Regions from separate parts of the Paenibacillus sp. ALE3 genome, predicted to be linked through region 3. Evidence: riboswitches for the same ligand, from Rfam matches in the RefSeq annotation. Region 3 holds a riboswitch; each other region holds the start of a gene.
The links. A riboswitch is a leader RNA that binds a small molecule or an ion and turns the genes downstream of it on or off. The one in region 3 is predicted to bind thiamine pyrophosphate.
Positions count from the first base shown of each region.

Region 1 (4,332 bases), 2.3 Mb from region 3:
CGGGATATTTGGTGTGACGACCAGGGCCAAGGGGAGCAGGTCGTCGTTCAAAGCCTGCACCGCTTCCGGTTGCAACAGCTTTGCGCCCCCTTTGGCAATCATTACAGGATCGACGACAACCTTTTCCCAGCCGAACTTTCGAATCTGCTCGGCCACAAGGCGGATGATGCCCGCGTCAAACAGCATGCCAGTCTTCAGGGCATCGACTCCAAGATCTGATCCTACAGCTTCGATTTGCTGCGCTGTTGCTTCCTGTGGCAACGGATATACACCGTGAACTCCCAAGGTATTTTGTACCGTAATGGCTGTAATAGCCGACATGCCGTATACGCCAAGCTCCTGAAAGGTTTTGAGATCGGCTTGAATTCCAGCTCCGCCGCCGCTGTCTGAACCGGCAATCGTCAGCGCTCTCGGTACATGCACGTCACTCATCGCGCACCACCTGCTGTAGTTGTTCCAGCTTCACGGATCGTGACATGCCCCTCCAGCGAACCAGTATGTAGTTTGGCAAGCTCGTCGAGGAAGGCAATCTGGAAGCTGCCTGGCCCCAGTTTTGCAGTATGCGCTGCGGCTCGGGAAGCTGCTGCACCGTAAAATGCCAAACCTGCTGTACCTGCGAGCAGCAGGTTGGGTTCAACTGCTGCAAAAGCGCCCAACACAGAGGTCAGCAGGCAGCCTGTTCCGGTTACCTTCGTAAGCATCGCGTCTCCGCCACTAATCAATCGTACTTCGACCCCATCGGTGATGACGTCCTCTTTTCCAGTGATGACAACCATAGTATGGAGCGTTTGTGCAGCCCGAACTGCCAGATCGACATTACTGCTGTCAGCACTGTTGCCTGCATCTACCCCTTTAATCTCTCGGACTTCTCCGATTAGATGGGCGACTTCGGCTGCATTGCCTCGCACTAGTGAGATTTTTACTTCTTTTAGGATCCGCAGTGCTGACTCGGTTCTAAAGCTCGTCGCTCCCGCACCAACCGGATCCAGCAGAACTGGAACACCATGAGCATTCGCTGATTGTCCAGCAATGATCATGGCATCTACCAGCTCGCGGTTCAGCGTACCGATATTTAACACGACGGCGCCCGCTATTTTTGCCATATCTGCTACTTCCTCGGGTGCATAAGCCATCACCGGGGAAGCGCCCAGCGCATACAGGCCGTTGGCTGTAAAGTTGGTGACCACCACATTGGTTATATTATGAACGAGGGGGTTGCTATTTTGTACCTTTGTCAGGAGATCCGAATAACTTTGTTCCCATATACTCATCATGTTTATCCTCTCTCATCTCTACTGATTATTCCAAGACCGTAGCGCGCATCTGGACGGGCCATTGTTCCTGCTTATAAGCCATATCCCAGAACATATATTCCAGCTGGCAGCTTAGCATAAAATGCTCAATCATCCGCTCTTGCTCGGCAGCCGTGGCGACATTCGCCCAAGCATCCACACGCTCGCGATATTTGGATGTTACATCTTCAATCTGGTTTCCATAGAAACAAATCCATTCATAGAATGGATGAGACTCGTCCGGTCTTACCTCATCCATTAGCCTGCGTCCAATCTCAAGATATGTCCATGGACATGGCAGCAGCACGGCCATGATTTCTCCAAGACTACCTTCATGTGCGACTGTTAGCATATGGCGGATATAATGATGAGCGGACGGAGCGAGTGGATATCCCTGCATCTCTTCATAGGTGACACCTGCGATAGCACAAAAGTTTTGATGTGGATGAACCTCGCTGTTGAGAATAAAAGAGATCTGTTCGTTAAATACAGCCATATCCTCCCGGCTTGTGCTTTTGGAGATCGCGATGCCGTAAATCCGCATGTAGGCGTTCAAATATTCAAAGTCTTGTTTTACATAGTGAATCAGCTGCTCCCTTGTTAAATTTCCTTCAGCAATACCTCTCACAAAGGGATGCTCATAAATGGCTTGAAAAATGCCATCCGCCTGCCGACGAAGTTCTTGCGAAAAACTCATTTCCCCACCTCCAATAAAAATGGAGAACAAGAAGTCCCGTAAGATACAATTCTCGGAACAACGCCAAAAAGCCGCCCCGAAAACTGGAGCGGCTTCAACATAGGTTCAATGCGCAAAAAACGCTTGAAACCTTATATACGAAGGCTCCACTTTCCTACGCTAGTACGAACTAGATCAGGTTCAAAGGGTCCAAGATTCATTCTTGTCTCAGCCATAGTGGCTCCCCTAGTGGACTTTCCTATTCTTTTGACTAATACTGTACATTCGTTCCTAGGTTATGTCAAACTGCTTTGATTCCGGTCAAGGATTAATGAGGGTGCTGGATTACACTTTCCACGGCTTTGACCCTTACATATTCCGGTTTCCACATCGCATCCCGAATGGCTTGTTCAATATCTGAAATGTGTGCCTGAGCTACCTGATCCTGAATTGCAGCCTTCGCTACCGCAACCGCAACCGCGAACGAAACATCACGTAATTTTCGGATATGGGGCAGCAGTGCACCGCCAAGTTCATTCGAATCTACGGCGTTGGCAACGGCATCAGCTGCTGCGGTAAACATAGAAGGGGTAATTCTTTTGGCCTTGACCACAATTGCGCCCAGACCTAGCCCCGGGAAGACAAAGGCATTATTCGCCTGTCCAATTTCAAACTTCGTACCGTTATAGGTGACGGGGTCGAAGGGACTTCCAGTAGCAATCAATGCTTTGCCATCAGTCCACCGTATCAAATCTTCAGGTACCGCTTCAGCAAGGTTGGTAGGATTAGACATGGGCATAATGATCGGCCGTTCCACATGCTTTGCCATTTCCTTGATAATCTCCTCAGAAAAGGCACCCGCTACACCGGAAGTTCCAATCAAGATTGTGGGTTTTACCTGACGAATGACCTCCAGCAACGGTATTTTATCATCTTCCGATCGGGCCCATGAGCTGATTTCTTCCTTTTTACGCACATATGGTTTCTGATAATCCAGTACATCTTCCATATCGTCTGTTAATAGTCCACGATAATCATAGGCCCAAAATGCCTTGAATGAATCTTCTTCAGGAAGCCCGTCCTCGATCATTGCACCCCGTATTTGGTCGGCGTTACCGATTCCTGCTGCCCCTGGACCAAAGACAAGTATTTTTTGTTCACGTAGCGGAGTTTTGGTGACACCTACCGCCGAAACAATCGCAGCTAATGTCACTGCTCCTGTGCCTTGGATGTCATCATTGAAGGTGAGAATGTTTTGACCGTACTTCCCTATAATGTGGCGTGCGTTCACGCTGCCCACATCCTCCCAATGCAAAAGCGCCTTCGGGAATTGTGTTAACGTTTTGCTGATAAAGGTATCAATAAATTGATTATAGGCTTCCCCGCGAACTCGTTTGTGCCGGTTTCCGATATACAGGGGATCATTCAGCAGCTTCTCGTTATTCGTGCCGACATCCAGTACAATGGGCAGCACCCGCCCGGGGTGAATGCCTGCCGCAGCTGTATATACAGCGAGTTTGCCAATAGCAATGTTAATTCCCCCGACACCCCAGTCACCAATCCCCAAAATACTTTCCGAATCCGTCACGACGATCAGGTCAACATCCTCACTACTCAAACCGGTATTATAAAACGCCTGTCCAATACCGTTCGGATTATCTATCGATAAATATACGCCCCCAGGGCGGTTGTACTCATGGCTGTATTCTTGAATGGCGGTTCCTACAGTCGGTGTGTAGACTACGGGCAGCATTTCACTCAAATGGTCGGTTAGCAGTCGATAGTAGAGTACGATATTTCGATTGTGAAGGTCGTTAAGTGAGGCATTTTTACGCAGCATGGTGGGTTGTGCCAAGAATTGCTGATATGCCCGAACGCTCTGTTTCTCCAATGAAAGGATAGTGGGAGGAAGAATTCCTTCCAGGCCCAGTTCTTTGCGTTCTTCTTCTGTAAATGCCACTCCTTTGTTCAAAAGAGGGTTTGCTAGCACGTCCTTTCCTCGTAAGGGAGTAGATAATGACCCATCACGATTGACATGGAATGCTTCCATAAAAAGACCTTCTTTCCCTGTATTTTGATAATTATTCATGATGAAAGATGACATGTTGTCCATAGTATGGACCTGCAAATTGGTTTTATTCTTCTATTTATCTATGACAAAAAGACCTTATATATATCTTCTTATTAATCCTATAGAACCAATTTTAATTTCGGATTCATCTTGTAATTCGCATGTTTATAGTCCTAATGAATCAGGTCCAAATACTCTGTTTTTATCAAATATGAAAATAGATTTTTCTTCTCTTAAATGTTTATATATCAAGGGATGTGAGCTATTTTGTTAAGAAAATATGAAGTATTTGG
Region 1 covers NZ_CM134214.1:836,540-840,871, forward strand. Annotated here, with positions in the region: gene thiD (bifunctional hydroxymethylpyrimidine kinase/phosphomethylpyrimidine kinase) at 1-432, opposite strand, end outside; gene thiM (hydroxyethylthiazole kinase) at 429-1,274, opposite strand; gene tenA (thiaminase II) at 1,300-1,989, opposite strand; TPP riboswitch at 2,124-2,226, opposite strand; gene ACXHJ2_RS03880 (NAD-dependent malic enzyme) at 2,297-4,018, opposite strand.
Region 1: it holds a riboswitch for thiamine pyrophosphate, as region 3 does, so the genes downstream of both, tenA (thiaminase II) here and thiC (phosphomethylpyrimidine synthase ThiC) in region 3, are expected to answer to the same signal.

Region 2 (4,332 bases), 2.3 Mb from region 3:
ATGAAATAAGAACACTCGGCAATGCCGATGAGACAATAAGGAGCCAAAAACAGCTTATGAGTTTATTGACTGTAGAAAATGTATCCCACAACTTTGGGGACCGTGCATTATTTAAAAATGTTTCCTTTCGATTACTTGCGGGGGAACGTGTAGGATTGGTAGGAGCTAATGGTGTTGGTAAATCGACACTCATGAACATTCTGACTGGAAAATTGCTTAAAGATGAAGGCAAAGTGGAATGGACTCCACGTGTACGTCATGGCTATCTGGATCAGCACACCAAGCTGACGCCGGGCAAAACAGTACGTGATGTATTAAAAGACGCTTTTCTTCCTTTGTTGGAACTAGAAAAGGAAATGATGCAAATTACAGACAAAATGGGAGAGGCTTCTCCCGAAGAGTTGGAAGTCTTGCTGGAACAGATGGGAGAAATTCAAGAGCAATTGGATATGGGGGATTTTTACCTCATTGATGTGAAGGTTGAAGAAATGGCGAATGGATTAGGTCTCTCTGCCATCGGACTGGATCGGGATGTAGCAGCCCTTAGTGGTGGGCAACGGACAAAGGTGCTTCTTGCTAAGTTGCTGTTGGAAAAGCCAAATGTATTGCTGCTGGATGAGCCTACCAACTATTTGGATGTGGAGCATATTGAATGGCTTACGCGATATTTGAAGGATTATCCCTATGCTTTTATCCTCATCTCACATGATACTGAATTTATGAACCAAGTCGTTAATGTAATCTACCATCTTGAATTTGCTAAGATGACCCGCTATTCAGCTAACTATGAAAAGTTTCTTGAAATGGCGGATCTGAACAAAGCACAGCATATTGATGCATATGAGAAGCAGCAGGAATATATTAAGAAACAGGAAGATTTTATTCAGCGCAATAAAGCGCGCGCATCTACATCAGGCCGTGCAAAAAGCCGTGAAAAGCAGCTTGATCGGATCGAACGTATTGATAAGCCTGAAGAAGCTGCAAAGCCAACCTTTCAGTTCAAAGAAGCCCGTGCGAGCGGGAAAACGGTTTTTGAGGGTATTGATTTTGAAATTGGCTACACTCATGCTCTTTTGCCTAAAATGTCCATGACGATCGAACGTGGCGAAAAGATCGCAATTGTTGGCTGCAATGGTGTTGGTAAGTCTACGTTGCTCAAAACCATTCTTGGGAAAATACCTCCAATCAGCGGAAAAACCTATCAAGGGGATTTCTTGCAGCCTGCTTATTTTGAACAGGAAGTAAAGGCGGAGAAAATTACACCGATTGACGATGTATGGAATGAATTTCCGCATTTGAATCAGCATGAAGTACGAGCGCATTTGGCGCGCTGTGGTTTAAAGAATGAGCATATCACCCGGCCTTTGTCTGCGCTTAGTGGTGGAGAACAGGCTAAAGTCCGCCTTTGTAAACTGTTAATGCGTGAGAGCAACTGGGTACTGTTTGATGAGCCTACCAACCACTTGGATGTCAAAGCAAAGGATGAACTCAAACGCGCTTTGAAGGAATACAAAGGGACCGTATTGCTTGTATCCCACGAACCGGACTTTTACGAGGATTGGGTAACCAAAACGTGGAATGTAGAAGAGTGGTCTAGTAAAGTTAACTGAAATCCAGTTCTGACAGATTTAACACAAGGTGGGGTTTGCAGAATTAGGAAAATATGCTAAGCTATCTTTAGCTGATACAATAAAATAGTCACACTAGGGGAGCCGCCCATGCGGCTGAGACGGAATAAATGGATTTCGGACCCTTTGTACCTGATCTGGGTTATGCCAGCGTAGGGAAGTGAGTTCCGTACAAACAAGGTAGCAGCTCTTTACTTTTGTTTGCGCGGGGAACGATATACGTCTACGGATATAATGTCCGTTTGATTTCGAACGTTCGTCAAACCACTTCCTTTGGAAGTGGTTTTTTGCATTTCAATCATCTTCATTTGTTCGAGCTTCCGTAGACGATTTTACATACGATCTCCTTTCATTATTGCTGGCACATGTGGCTGCTCCGTATGATATTACCTAATATGGGGCTGTAACTATATAGGTTCAGCTTATCCGATTATTTTATAACACTAGTTCAATTTTTTAGTCCAAGAGAGGTGAAAATGAGATCGAATTACACGTAATTACGATGGAAAGTGTCTCCTGCGTGAATGTACCCCAAGTGGCTGCTGCTATTTGTCCTTGTATTCATTATGTACACGCACGTTTGAAACAGAAGGGTGCCTCTGCTTTGCTTTCTTTGACTCGTAGCATGATCGAGCAGGGAGTTCCTTTGCAGCAAATTGTAGTAAATGACCGTGTGGACATAGCTATGCTTACCTTTGTAGGAGCTGTCCAGCTACCAGCTAATGGGTTATCTGTGGTGGATGCAAAAAGTCTAATTCCGAAGGGTACACGATGTGGAGTGTCTGTACATTCCTTGGAGGAGGCGCAGACTGCTGAGCAGGCGGGAGCAGACTATGTACTATTTGGCCATGTATATAAGACCCATTGTAAGAGCGGTCTTGTACCGCGGGGTATAGCACAGCTTGAACGCATTTGCAGATTGTCGGACATTCCGGTGATAGCGCTGGGAGGCATACAACCCCATCATGTTCCAGAGCTTTATCATGCTGGAGCAAGCGGAATTGCGGTGATGTCTGGTATATGGGAAGCAAAGTCACCCGTTGCAGCAGCGATGGAATATAGGCGAATGGTAGATCTTGTAGTTCACGACCTGTAGCAAGAAAACGAGACGAAGGGAAAGCAGAATGCTTACTGGAGAGGAGACACGGAACATATGTCAAAGACACATACAGAGAAAAAAGCGATAGGACACGCTGAATGCTTGGTCATAGGCGGAGGTGTGATCGGCAGTTCCATTGCTTATCATGTAGCTAAGGAGGGACGTAGTACGATCATGCTGGAACGATGGATCCCTGGTGAGGGAGCATCAGGAGCAGCGGTGGGAATGCTGGCAGCGGAAAGTGAAGAGTTTGCAGACCTTGAGCTGGCACGATTTGCCCGTACAAGTCGAGATGCATTCCCTGACCTTGTCTGTGATTTGGAACGTTTATCGGGTATTTCAGTGGACTTTCGTACAGGAGGATTTGTGACCCCATTTCGTTCGGAAGCAGAGGGCCAAAAACGCTGGAATGCTGCGAATATGCGAGAGGATGATCGTGCCATTTGGTGGGATGCCAAGGAGTTGGCCCGACGGATTCCGGGCTTGGCAGATCAAGTAATTGGGGCTATCTACCGATCAAAGGAGACACAAGTGTCTCCTGTCCAGCTTTGCCGTGCTTATGCAGGGGCAGCTGCGGTGCTGGGAGCAACAATATGGTCTGGAACTCAAGCTGAGGAACTGGTCATACAGGATGGTCGAGTTTGCGGTGTGCGAACGGATAGTGGATTTTTTTCCTGTGATCAGGTCGTGATTGCCGCAGGCTTGGACAGCTTGAAATTGCTAGAACAAATTGGGTTTGATTATCCACTATACCCGGTCAAGGGCGAAGCGGTAGCAGTCTCCTTGAAGGATCATCCTTTGGATTATACCATTTATGCTGACGATATTTACCTCGTGCCTAAACAGAATAACGAGCTTTGGATTGGTGCCACGAGTCTTCCGCATCAATATGACAAAGAGGTGACCGTAGGAGGCTTAAAGGGGTTGTTAGCACGTGCATCTGCCTGGTTACCGCGTGTACAGGAAGCTTCTTTTGTACGTGCATGGGCAGGCTTGCGTCCGCAGGCAGCTGCGGAGCGACCTTTCATTGGACCTGTTCCTGGAGTAGAGGGCGTCTATGCTGCAGTCGGGCATTATCGCAACGGTGTCCTGCTTAGTGATGCGACTGGGCGAGCGATGTCAGCTATGCTTAAAGGGGCAGGTGCAGCTGGACTTGGAATAAGTAAATTTTCTTCTGAACTTCTCAAGGAGGAAAGCTTATGAAGCTGACCATTAACGGACAGAGTATGACCATTTCCAATCGAATTACTCGTGTGGATCAATTGCTGCATGAACTTGATTTAAAGGTGAAAACCGTAGTAGTAGAGCTGAATCGGCATATATTGACCCGTGAAGATCATCATGAAACGGTACTTAAGGATGGAGATTGCCTAGAAATCGTACATTTTGTAGGAGGCGGTTGATCATGTTAACCATTGGAAAAGCATCTTTTACCTCAAGGCTGTTGCTAGGAACGGGGAAATTTTCGGATCTGGATATCCAATCCCAAGCCGTAGAGGCTGCTGAGACGGAAATATTAACGTTCGCTGTGCGCAGACTGAATTTGGAGGAACGGGATAAGCAGCATTTTCTCGATACACTGGATTTGAGCCGGTATACACTTCT
Region 2 covers NZ_CM134214.1:2,118,354-2,122,685, forward strand. Annotated here, with positions in the region: gene ACXHJ2_RS09565 (ABC-F family ATP-binding cassette domain-containing protein) at 57-1,610, shown strand; TPP riboswitch at 1,696-1,804, shown strand; gene ACXHJ2_RS09570 (thiamine phosphate synthase) at 2,131-2,724, shown strand; gene thiO (glycine oxidase ThiO) at 2,782-3,930, shown strand; gene thiS (sulfur carrier protein ThiS) at 3,927-4,130, shown strand; gene ACXHJ2_RS09585 (thiazole synthase) at 4,133-4,332, shown strand, end outside.
Region 2: it holds a riboswitch for thiamine pyrophosphate, as region 3 does, so the genes downstream of both, ACXHJ2_RS09570 (thiamine phosphate synthase) here and thiC (phosphomethylpyrimidine synthase ThiC) in region 3, are expected to answer to the same signal.

Region 3 (4,332 bases):
GAAAATAAGCTCATGTATCCCGTTTTTTACAATCCATACACTGGAAAGTGGGTTGGTCTGATTGGCAGCGAGCTTTTCCGCAATGGGGTAAGGAGCCTTTTCATCCTGTGTACCATGCACAAACATGATTGGAAACGGATAGTCCTCCTTTTTTACTTCCTGATATGGAATCTGATGCAAACTGGTGCCGTTCAAAACTGGAAACAGCAACTCCAGTATTTCCAAAGATGGATGTCTCGGCAAATTAATTTGATTGTGAATGTTATGGTATAGCGTATCCGGTTCCAGTAGGAAGGTGCTGTCCAAAATCATCGCGTCCACATCTTTGGTTTGCAAACCCGCCTGAAGAGCGGTTCCTGCTCCCATAGAGAAGCCCCATACAATAATTTCCGACGAGCCGCGTTGTTTTGCCAGCTGGATGGCTCCAAGGAGCTGTTGGGATTCTGCCTTGCCTCCGGTTGCGACGGCCTTGCTGTTTTGTGACGCAAATCCGTAATCGAACATGACCACATTAAAGTTCAAGCTATGGGCATAATGCGCCAGATCATACATGGGAATCCAGCTTTCTTCGCGGTTGGCTCCATAGCCATGACTGAAAATTATGGTTTTCCGCGATTGATCTGCCGGGATATACCAGCCTTGTACCATACGGCTACCATCCTTGGCTGGGAAGCTGACTTCCTCATAAGGCATACCTTTGGCCTGCATCGGATTAGAGTATAATGGTGCGACGGTGGGATTCGTAAGCACCCAGGCGATGTAAGCATGCAAGGCAATAAAACAAAACAACAGAAAAAATACGACCGACAGCAGCAGAGCAATCACAACGTGCTTGAACCGCAGCATACGGGGATTAAAGAGTGGGGTGGACGGCTCCTGAACAGCGGTCTGTAGCTGAGCGTTGCGCTGGGATGTGGAAATCATGTAAGAGCCTCCTTATATAGAATTGATCTTCGAATCATAAAATTTAGGTATAATTCCACTTGAAAATAGTAGGGTATGTCCGTATAGATACCTATTATCGTATGATGGGTATTATCCAAAGTCAACGTCTGAACCGGAAAAGTAAAAATGATGCAAAGAATTGTCGATGTTTGTTCTTGTTCTGTAATATGGTTGTCACAAAAACATCGGTTTACAGTAGCTGCGACTATTCTATATAATTTATGTAACCATGTTTCATAGTGTGAAACGAATATGGATACAAGAGGAGCGGTTCACGATGGAAGACCGTAAATTAACCGTCCGCGCTGTAGAGCGTGCACTTGATATACTGCTGTGTTTTACCGCAGAATCTGATCTTGGTCTAACGGAGATTGCCTCCCAAATTGGTCTACATAAAAGCACCGTTCATCGTCTTTTGACTACGCTAGAGGATCGGGGATTTGTCGTTCGGAATGCCGAAACGGAAAAATATCGGCTTGGTTTTCGCATATGGGAGCTGTCCACGCATCTGTCCCAAAGCGATGAGCCGGCGGTGTTGTTACAGCCTGCAATGGAAGGACTGCGTGATCGCTTAGGGGAAACGGTCAGCTTGTACCTGCGGGATGGAAGCATGCGTATTCGCATACAAGCCGTGCAGAGCAATCAGGCGATCCGCAGGGTTGCGCCTGTGGGTGCGCGTATGCCGCTGGCTGTGGGAGCCTCCAGCAAGGTGCTGGCGGCCTTTATGCCGCCACAGGAGCTGGAGGTACTGCTAAGCAGTGAAGAATGGCCTCCCTCGGTAGATCCTGAGGTATATAAAGCCCAGCTGCAGGACATTCGTGAGAAGGGGTATGCGACTAGCTATGAAGAACGTGAGCCAGGGGCTGCGGCTGTGGCCGCGCCTATTGTGAACCGAAAGGGACAGGTCGCGGCGGCTTTATCTGTATCCGGCCCGGTCAGTCGACTTGCACCCGAGACGCTGCATGATTTTGCTCCGGTTTTGATCGAAGCAGCTAAGGAAATGGGGCTTATGCTCCCGTAACAGTAATCAATACAAAAGGAAATCATACAAGGGTTGCCAAAGCTATAAATTTAAAGTAGTCTGATAGAGATGGCGGATGTCTGTTATAGCCGCCAATTCATGTGAATAGAAAGTATCACAGTTACTGGGGGAGCCTGTAATGCGGGCTGAGATGGAATCGGGCAAGATTCCGGACCCTTTGCACCTGATCTGGATCATACCAGCGTAGGGAAGTAATCGGCCATTGAAATGTATACGCAGCTGCTGTCTGCGGTGACGCATAGGGTTTTATTCCATGTGCGTGCTGTCTGGATAGCTGCCTCGTTTGATTAGCCGGTTCCCTAGGGAACCGGCTTTTTTGCATAGATCAGCGCCACCCTGGGAATGGTTCCGGATCGGTGTGTCATTTCAACGATACGGGAGGAATGGATCATGAAACCGACAGAAACAGAAGGAACAAAAGAAACAGGAATGAAATCAACAGCAGTAGAGAAGGCAAGTGTTGAGCAAGCCAGTAGGGTTAATTCTTTCCCGGGGAGCCGCAAGGTGTATATTCAAGGTTCTCGGCCGGACATTGCCGTGCCAGAGCGTGAAATCGCGCTGCACCCCACACATACGCCGCAGGGGATAGAGTATCATGAGCCACTGCGTGTGTACGATACCAGCGGTCCGATGACAGATGAAGCCTATCAGGTGGATATTCGTCAGGGCTTGCCACCATTACGGCGAGCTTGGGCACTGGAACGGGGAGATGTGGAGGCTTATGAGGGCCGCGCCGTCAAGTCGGAGGATAACGGGCTGAAGCCTGGTTCCAAACGGGAGACAGTGGAATTTCCCGGCGTGACCAACCGTCCGCTACGGGCTTCGCAAGGGCGTACTGTGACGCAAATGCACTATGCGCGGCAAGGGATCATTACGCCTGAAATGGAATTTGCGGCGATCCGCGAAGGCGTAGAGCCCGAGTTTGTACGACAGGAGCTGGCGGCTGGACGAGCTATTTTACCTTCAAATATCAATCACCCGGAAAGCGAGCCCATGGTCATTGGACGCCATTTTCACGTAAAGATCAATGCGAACATTGGGAATTCCGCAGTTACGTCCTCCATCGAGGAAGAAGTGGAGAAGATGACCTGGGCTGTGCGCTGGGGCTCAGACACCGTCATGGACCTGTCTACAGGCCGGAATATTCATACAACGCGCGAATGGATCATCAGGAATTCTCCCGTACCGATTGGAACGGTGCCGCTATATCAGGCACTGGAAAAGGTGAACGGCGAAGCTGAGAAGCTGACGTGGGAGCTGTATCGAGACACGCTGATTGAGCAGGCGGAGCAGGGAGTGGACTATTTTACGATCCATGCGGGTGTATTGCTGCGATATATCCCGATGACGGCGAACAGAATGACGGGAATTGTATCCCGGGGCGGGTCGATCATGGCAGCCTGGTGCCTTGCACACCATCAGGAGAATTTTTTGTATACGCATTTTGAAGAAATCTGTGAAATTATGAAAGCCTACGATGTGGCCTTTTCTCTCGGGGATGGTCTGCGTCCAGGGAGTATCTATGATGCGAATGATGAAGCACAATTTGCAGAGCTAGAGACGTTGGGCGAGCTCACGCAAATTGCATGGAAGCGTGATGTCCAGGTCATGATTGAAGGGCCAGGACATGTCCCTATGCACAAAATCAAGGAGAATGTGGATTTACAAATGGAGATTTGTAAGGAAGCCCCCTTTTATACTTTAGGGCCGCTGACGACGGATATCGCACCAGGATATGATCATATTACCTCAGCTATCGGGGCAGCCATGATCGGTTGGTTCGGGACGTCCATGCTGTGCTACGTTACGCCGAAGGAGCACTTGGGTCTGCCGAACAAGGATGATGTCCGCGAAGGAGTTATTACCTACAAAATTGCCGCACATGCTGCCGATCTGGCGAAGGGTCATCCGCGGGCACAGCAGCGGGACGATGCTTTGTCCAAGGCGCGTTTTGAATTCCGCTGGCGCGATCAGTTCAATCTCTCGCTTGACCCTGAGCGGGCATTGTCCTACCATGATGAAACGCTACCAGCAGAGGGGGCCAAGGAAGCCCACTTTTGCTCGATGTGCGGTCCCAAGTTTTGCAGTATGCGTATCACGCAGGACATTCGTGCCTATGCGGCCGATAAGGGACTGAATACTGAGGAAGCCGTTGCCGCCGGGATGCGAGAGAAGGCAGAGCAGTATCGGGAAGCTGGGCAGTAAAAATCGGTAGCGATACAAAAGTCAATCAACTGGGAAGCCTCAACGAAAAGTACAGTTAAGCTCGTCAGAGGTTTATTTCCATAAACGTATGAGTTTAGGTTTAGAAACGCGTGAGTAACAAAAAGCCGTGGTTCTCTACA
Region 3 covers NZ_CM134214.1:4,391,037-4,395,368, reverse strand. Annotated here, with positions in the region: gene ACXHJ2_RS19505 (alpha/beta hydrolase) at 1-924, opposite strand, end outside; gene ACXHJ2_RS19500 (IclR family transcriptional regulator) at 1,223-1,966, shown strand; TPP riboswitch at 2,083-2,194, shown strand; gene thiC (phosphomethylpyrimidine synthase ThiC) at 2,378-4,192, shown strand.

Region 4 (4,332 bases), 410 kb from region 3:
TAAATAGTTAACCGCTCCCTGCCAAGCCGCTAAAAAGAAGAGGACCGCCACAAGGGGCGGCCATACGCTTTTCCACCAGGATGCGTTCTTGCCTTTCGGATTCATGGGCGATACTTCTCGGTCAGCTTGTTCATGCTGATGCCCTGTGGGTTATGTGCGATTTTGATCTGTGAAATGACGCTGGGACTTCCAGCTTCCGTCAAAGCCTCATGCATGTCTTTGACGACTTTCAGCAATTCGTCCAATTCGCCCTCCATTGTGGTATCCAATGGATTCACCTGATGCTTGACGCCGGAACGCTGGATGACCTCAATCGCCTTGTCTACATATGGATAAGAGTCTTCGTTATTAGGAGTTTTAGGGATGACTTGAATACTGAGCAATGTGTTAGCCATGCGAATTTCACCTGTCCTTTTTAGTTTAAGTTATTAGGAAAATAAATTGGTTTAAGGCGGGGAGACCGCTTCACGGTTCATTTGATCTTACGATCGCTGTTGCCGCGGGATTCTTTGAATTAAATTTTAAAGGTAAGAATCCCCCTGAGCATATGCTTCCGAAGCTAGCTTTCCTAAAGAAAGCTTTCAGGCGAACGCTTCGCTTCTCAAGATTCAAATGAATCGCTACGCTGCCAACCGCCTTATAAGCACCTTATTTTTAAAGCAGGGTTGTATGGCATTTTTACACACAAGCGCACCTGCTTTTGCGCTTAGATACTATGAGACTAAAGAATAAACCAAGTGGAGCGAGAACGAAGCGGACGGAATGGTGCTGTACAAGCGAAGCGGTCGCTTTTGTCCCCGGATTTCTACCCTGCTGATGCTTTAATCCGGAAATCCGGGGGCGGTGGCGATGGAAAGCATCATCCGTCCGCGTAGTGGAACAAAGGCTACTTCAAGCTCTATTTACAAGATCAACGCTTGGGCAAGAAGTCGTTTGTGAAGGCCTTATCGACTTCCAAAGGTTTGCTGAGCAGCTTGCGTTCATACATCCAGTCCGAGTAGTTTTTCCATACCTCCGCTTTTTGTACGCCCCATTGCGGGGCATCGTCCTGATAACGCGGGCTTAGCCATTTTTGACTAGCGAGTACCAGTTTTTTGTCCAGCTCCGGCACAGCTTTACTTAAGATATCTGCCGCTTCTTCTGGATGGGCGATAGTGTATTCATAGCCTTGCGCGGTAGCGTCCATGAACGCTTTGACTAGGTCAGGATCATTTTTTATCGTCTGTTCATTGCTCACAATTACAGGTGTATAGTAATCGAGGTTTTTGGAATAATCTTTTACATATAGCATATCCAATGGCTCACCTCGAAGCTTGGCCTCAATCCCGGTCCATGCGTAGAAAATCCAGGCAAAGTCAATATCCCGCTTCACGGCTGTAAAATAGTCTGCATTGCCCATATTGACGATCTTCACTTTGCTCACATCACCTTGGTCTGAATCCATGATGGATTTCATGACCGCTTCTTCTACAGGTGAACCCCAGCCGCCGTAGCTTTTACCCTCGAAGTCTTTCGGGCTTTTAATTCCGCGGTCTACCGGGGCTGCGAAGCCAGAGGTGTTATGCTGAATCACCGCAGCGATGGATACGAGCGGTACGCCTTGGATGCGAGCCTGAGTGACGCCTTCTTGATAGCTGATACCAAAAGGTGCAGCATTCGAAGCAACCATTTGGTCGGCTCCGCCTGAGCCTGGTTGAACAATTTGGACATTCAAGCCTGCTTTTTCGTAAAATCCTTTGTCCTTGGCGACATAGAGTCCTGTGTGATTCGTATTGGGTGTCCAGTCGAGCACGACTTTAACATCTTTGAGCCCCTTTGCCGAGGTAGACGTTGAAGTGTCGGCAGCAGGAGCCTCCTTTTGAGATGTAGGGGGATTGCCGCCGCAAGCGGTCAGAGTCAGAGCCATGAGCCAAAGACTGATTAGACCCAGGCTTAACATTTTCATGCGCTTCATCGTTGTGTTCTCTCCTTTTTAATTACCCGTTGTCCGTCCAATCAGACAGCTTATGTTCCCCATTTTCACAAAAATAACATCTGCCGGAATGCAATCTTTCCAACAACTTCATCTTCAACAAAAAAAGCGTCCCGGGATTCCGGGACGCTTGCGCTTGTATATACCAAAGTAAGGGATGTCCTGTTTTAATAAAAGGCACATCTTGCTTAAGCATTCCTACGCTGGCATTACCCAGATCAGGTTGTAAGGGTCAGTGTCTTGGGACACAATCTCAGCCGGCCGATTCCAGCACCCCTGGCATTGTATGGTTTAATGGGTTCGTTTATTCGGGTTTACTACGACGATTATATGCCTTGAAGGCGGGTCTGTCCAGCCTTAAGGAAGCGCTCACGGTTCATTTGCCGAACGACAGGGTACACTTTTACTGTGAGCTTTGATCTGAAAATGAACATGAATCATTCAGATCTGTTCTGGTCATGTTATTTTCAGAACAGCTACACTGTATGTTTAGGAGAGCTGGTGCCAAGTGGCATAGCCCTATAGAATTCTAATTCGTAAAAAGGAGTTGTTGTACTGTGGGTAAAACGGAGACATTGGATCGCAGTCAGCTGGAACAAGCTATTGTGAAGGCTTTGGATAACAACAAATTTTGCTCGTTAGGTACGGTAGAGGGCGGAAAACCGAAAGTACGCTATATGGCCCTTTTTAACGTTGGAATGAACATTCATCTGGCGACGGATCGCAAAACACATAAAGTGGAAGAGCTAAAGGAGAATCCGAATGCTTATCTGCTGCTGGGTTATGAAGTGGGTGGCACGAAGGAAGTCTTGGAAGTGGAGGCTACCGTCCAGGTTACAGCTGATGAGGGGTTGCGCAAGCAAGTGTGGAATGATTCTCTGAAAAAGTGGTTTTCCGGACCTGATGATCCCGATTATGTCATTTTAGACGTCAATCCGACTCGTATTGAGTACGTCGGTCAACAAACAGAGCGCCAGGTGTGGACGAAATAGAAACAATATAAACGGACAAGCCAGTAAATTTCCAACCTTTTCAGGAGATTTACTGGCTTTTTTATGCGAAAAATAATTATTTTTTCATAAATATTTTAAGCAAATGACTACTCTTTTGTCTGGCGTTGGATTAAAATAGGAATGGTGGGTTCAAAGCTTACATATATGTGCAAAAGTATGTATATGAGGCATACACCTTAATAAGGAGGGGTATATTTTGTTATTTCGTAAAAATTGGTTTAAAGGGTTTACAGCAGCAGTTGTAGCTTGTAGCCTACTGGTGTTTTCAGCCGCTCCATCTTGGGCAGCTAGCGACTCTCGCGATAGCGCTACGGTGAATTTGCGGATCATGGAAACGACGGATATTCATGGGGCACTGATGAATTATGACTACTATTCGGACAAAGAAACCAACGAATATGGCTTGGTTAGTACAGCAGGCTTGATCCAACAGGCTCGTAGTGAAACAAGAAACAGCATGCTGTTCGATAACGGTGATTTGCTGCAGGGCAATCCTTTAGGCGATTATATGGCTAAAAACAGAGTCTTCGAGAAAGAAGGCGGTGTCCATCCGGTTTACAAGATGATGAACTTGATGGGCTATGATGCGGCTACTGTGGGCAACCACGAATTTAACTTTGGCCTCGACTTTTTGGATAAATCGCTCAAGGGTGCTGATTTTCCTTACGTAAATGCGAACGTCTATGTTGATAATGAGGGTCAAGCTACTAAAAATTATTTTACCCCTTATCAGATTCTTGACAAAACAGTAACGGATGAGAAGGGCGAAGAGCATACACTCAGAGTGGGTGTCATCGGTCTAGTAACACCTCAAATTATGCAGTGGGATGAAGCTAATTTGAAGGATAAGGTCGTTACAAAGGATATCGTGGAAACAGCCAAAAAGTTTGTTCCACAAATGAAAACAGAAGGTGCTGACATTATTGTCGTGCTTGCACATACAGGCTATGAGGATGTGCCGCAAACGCCAATGATGGAGAATGCCGTTAAGTATTTGAGCCAGGTGGACGGAATTAACGCGATTCTGTTTGGGCATGCTCATAAATCTTTCCCTGGCCCTGATTTTAAAGATATGAAGGGCGTAGATTTGGATAAAGGAACTATTAATGGTGTACCAGCTGTAGAAGCTTCTTCGTGGGGCAAGGATCTGGGCATTATTGATCTGAGCCTGGAAAAGAAAAACCGTGAGTGGAATGTAATCAATTCTCAGTCTCAAGTGCGGCCAATTGTGAGCACCACAAACCATGCTTTGCAGTTTACTCCTGACACTAAACTGAAAGACGCGATTAAAGAAGAGCATCAAGGAACGCTGGATTATGTTCGTCAACCTGTCGGTACAACGACTGC
Region 4 covers NZ_CM134214.1:4,802,645-4,806,976, reverse strand. Annotated here, with positions in the region: gene ACXHJ2_RS21555 (ABC transporter permease) at 1-105, opposite strand, end outside; gene ACXHJ2_RS21550 (MTH1187 family thiamine-binding protein) at 102-395, opposite strand; gene ACXHJ2_RS21545 (hypothetical protein) at 738-875, shown strand; gene ACXHJ2_RS21540 (ABC transporter substrate-binding protein) at 911-1,954, opposite strand; TPP riboswitch at 2,151-2,260, opposite strand; gene ACXHJ2_RS21535 (pyridoxamine 5'-phosphate oxidase family protein) at 2,530-2,964, shown strand; gene ACXHJ2_RS21530 (bifunctional 2',3'-cyclic-nucleotide 2'-phosphodiesterase/3'-nucleotidase) at 3,182-4,332, shown strand, end outside.
Region 4: it holds a riboswitch for thiamine pyrophosphate, as region 3 does, so the genes downstream of both, ACXHJ2_RS21540 (ABC transporter substrate-binding protein) here and thiC (phosphomethylpyrimidine synthase ThiC) in region 3, are expected to answer to the same signal.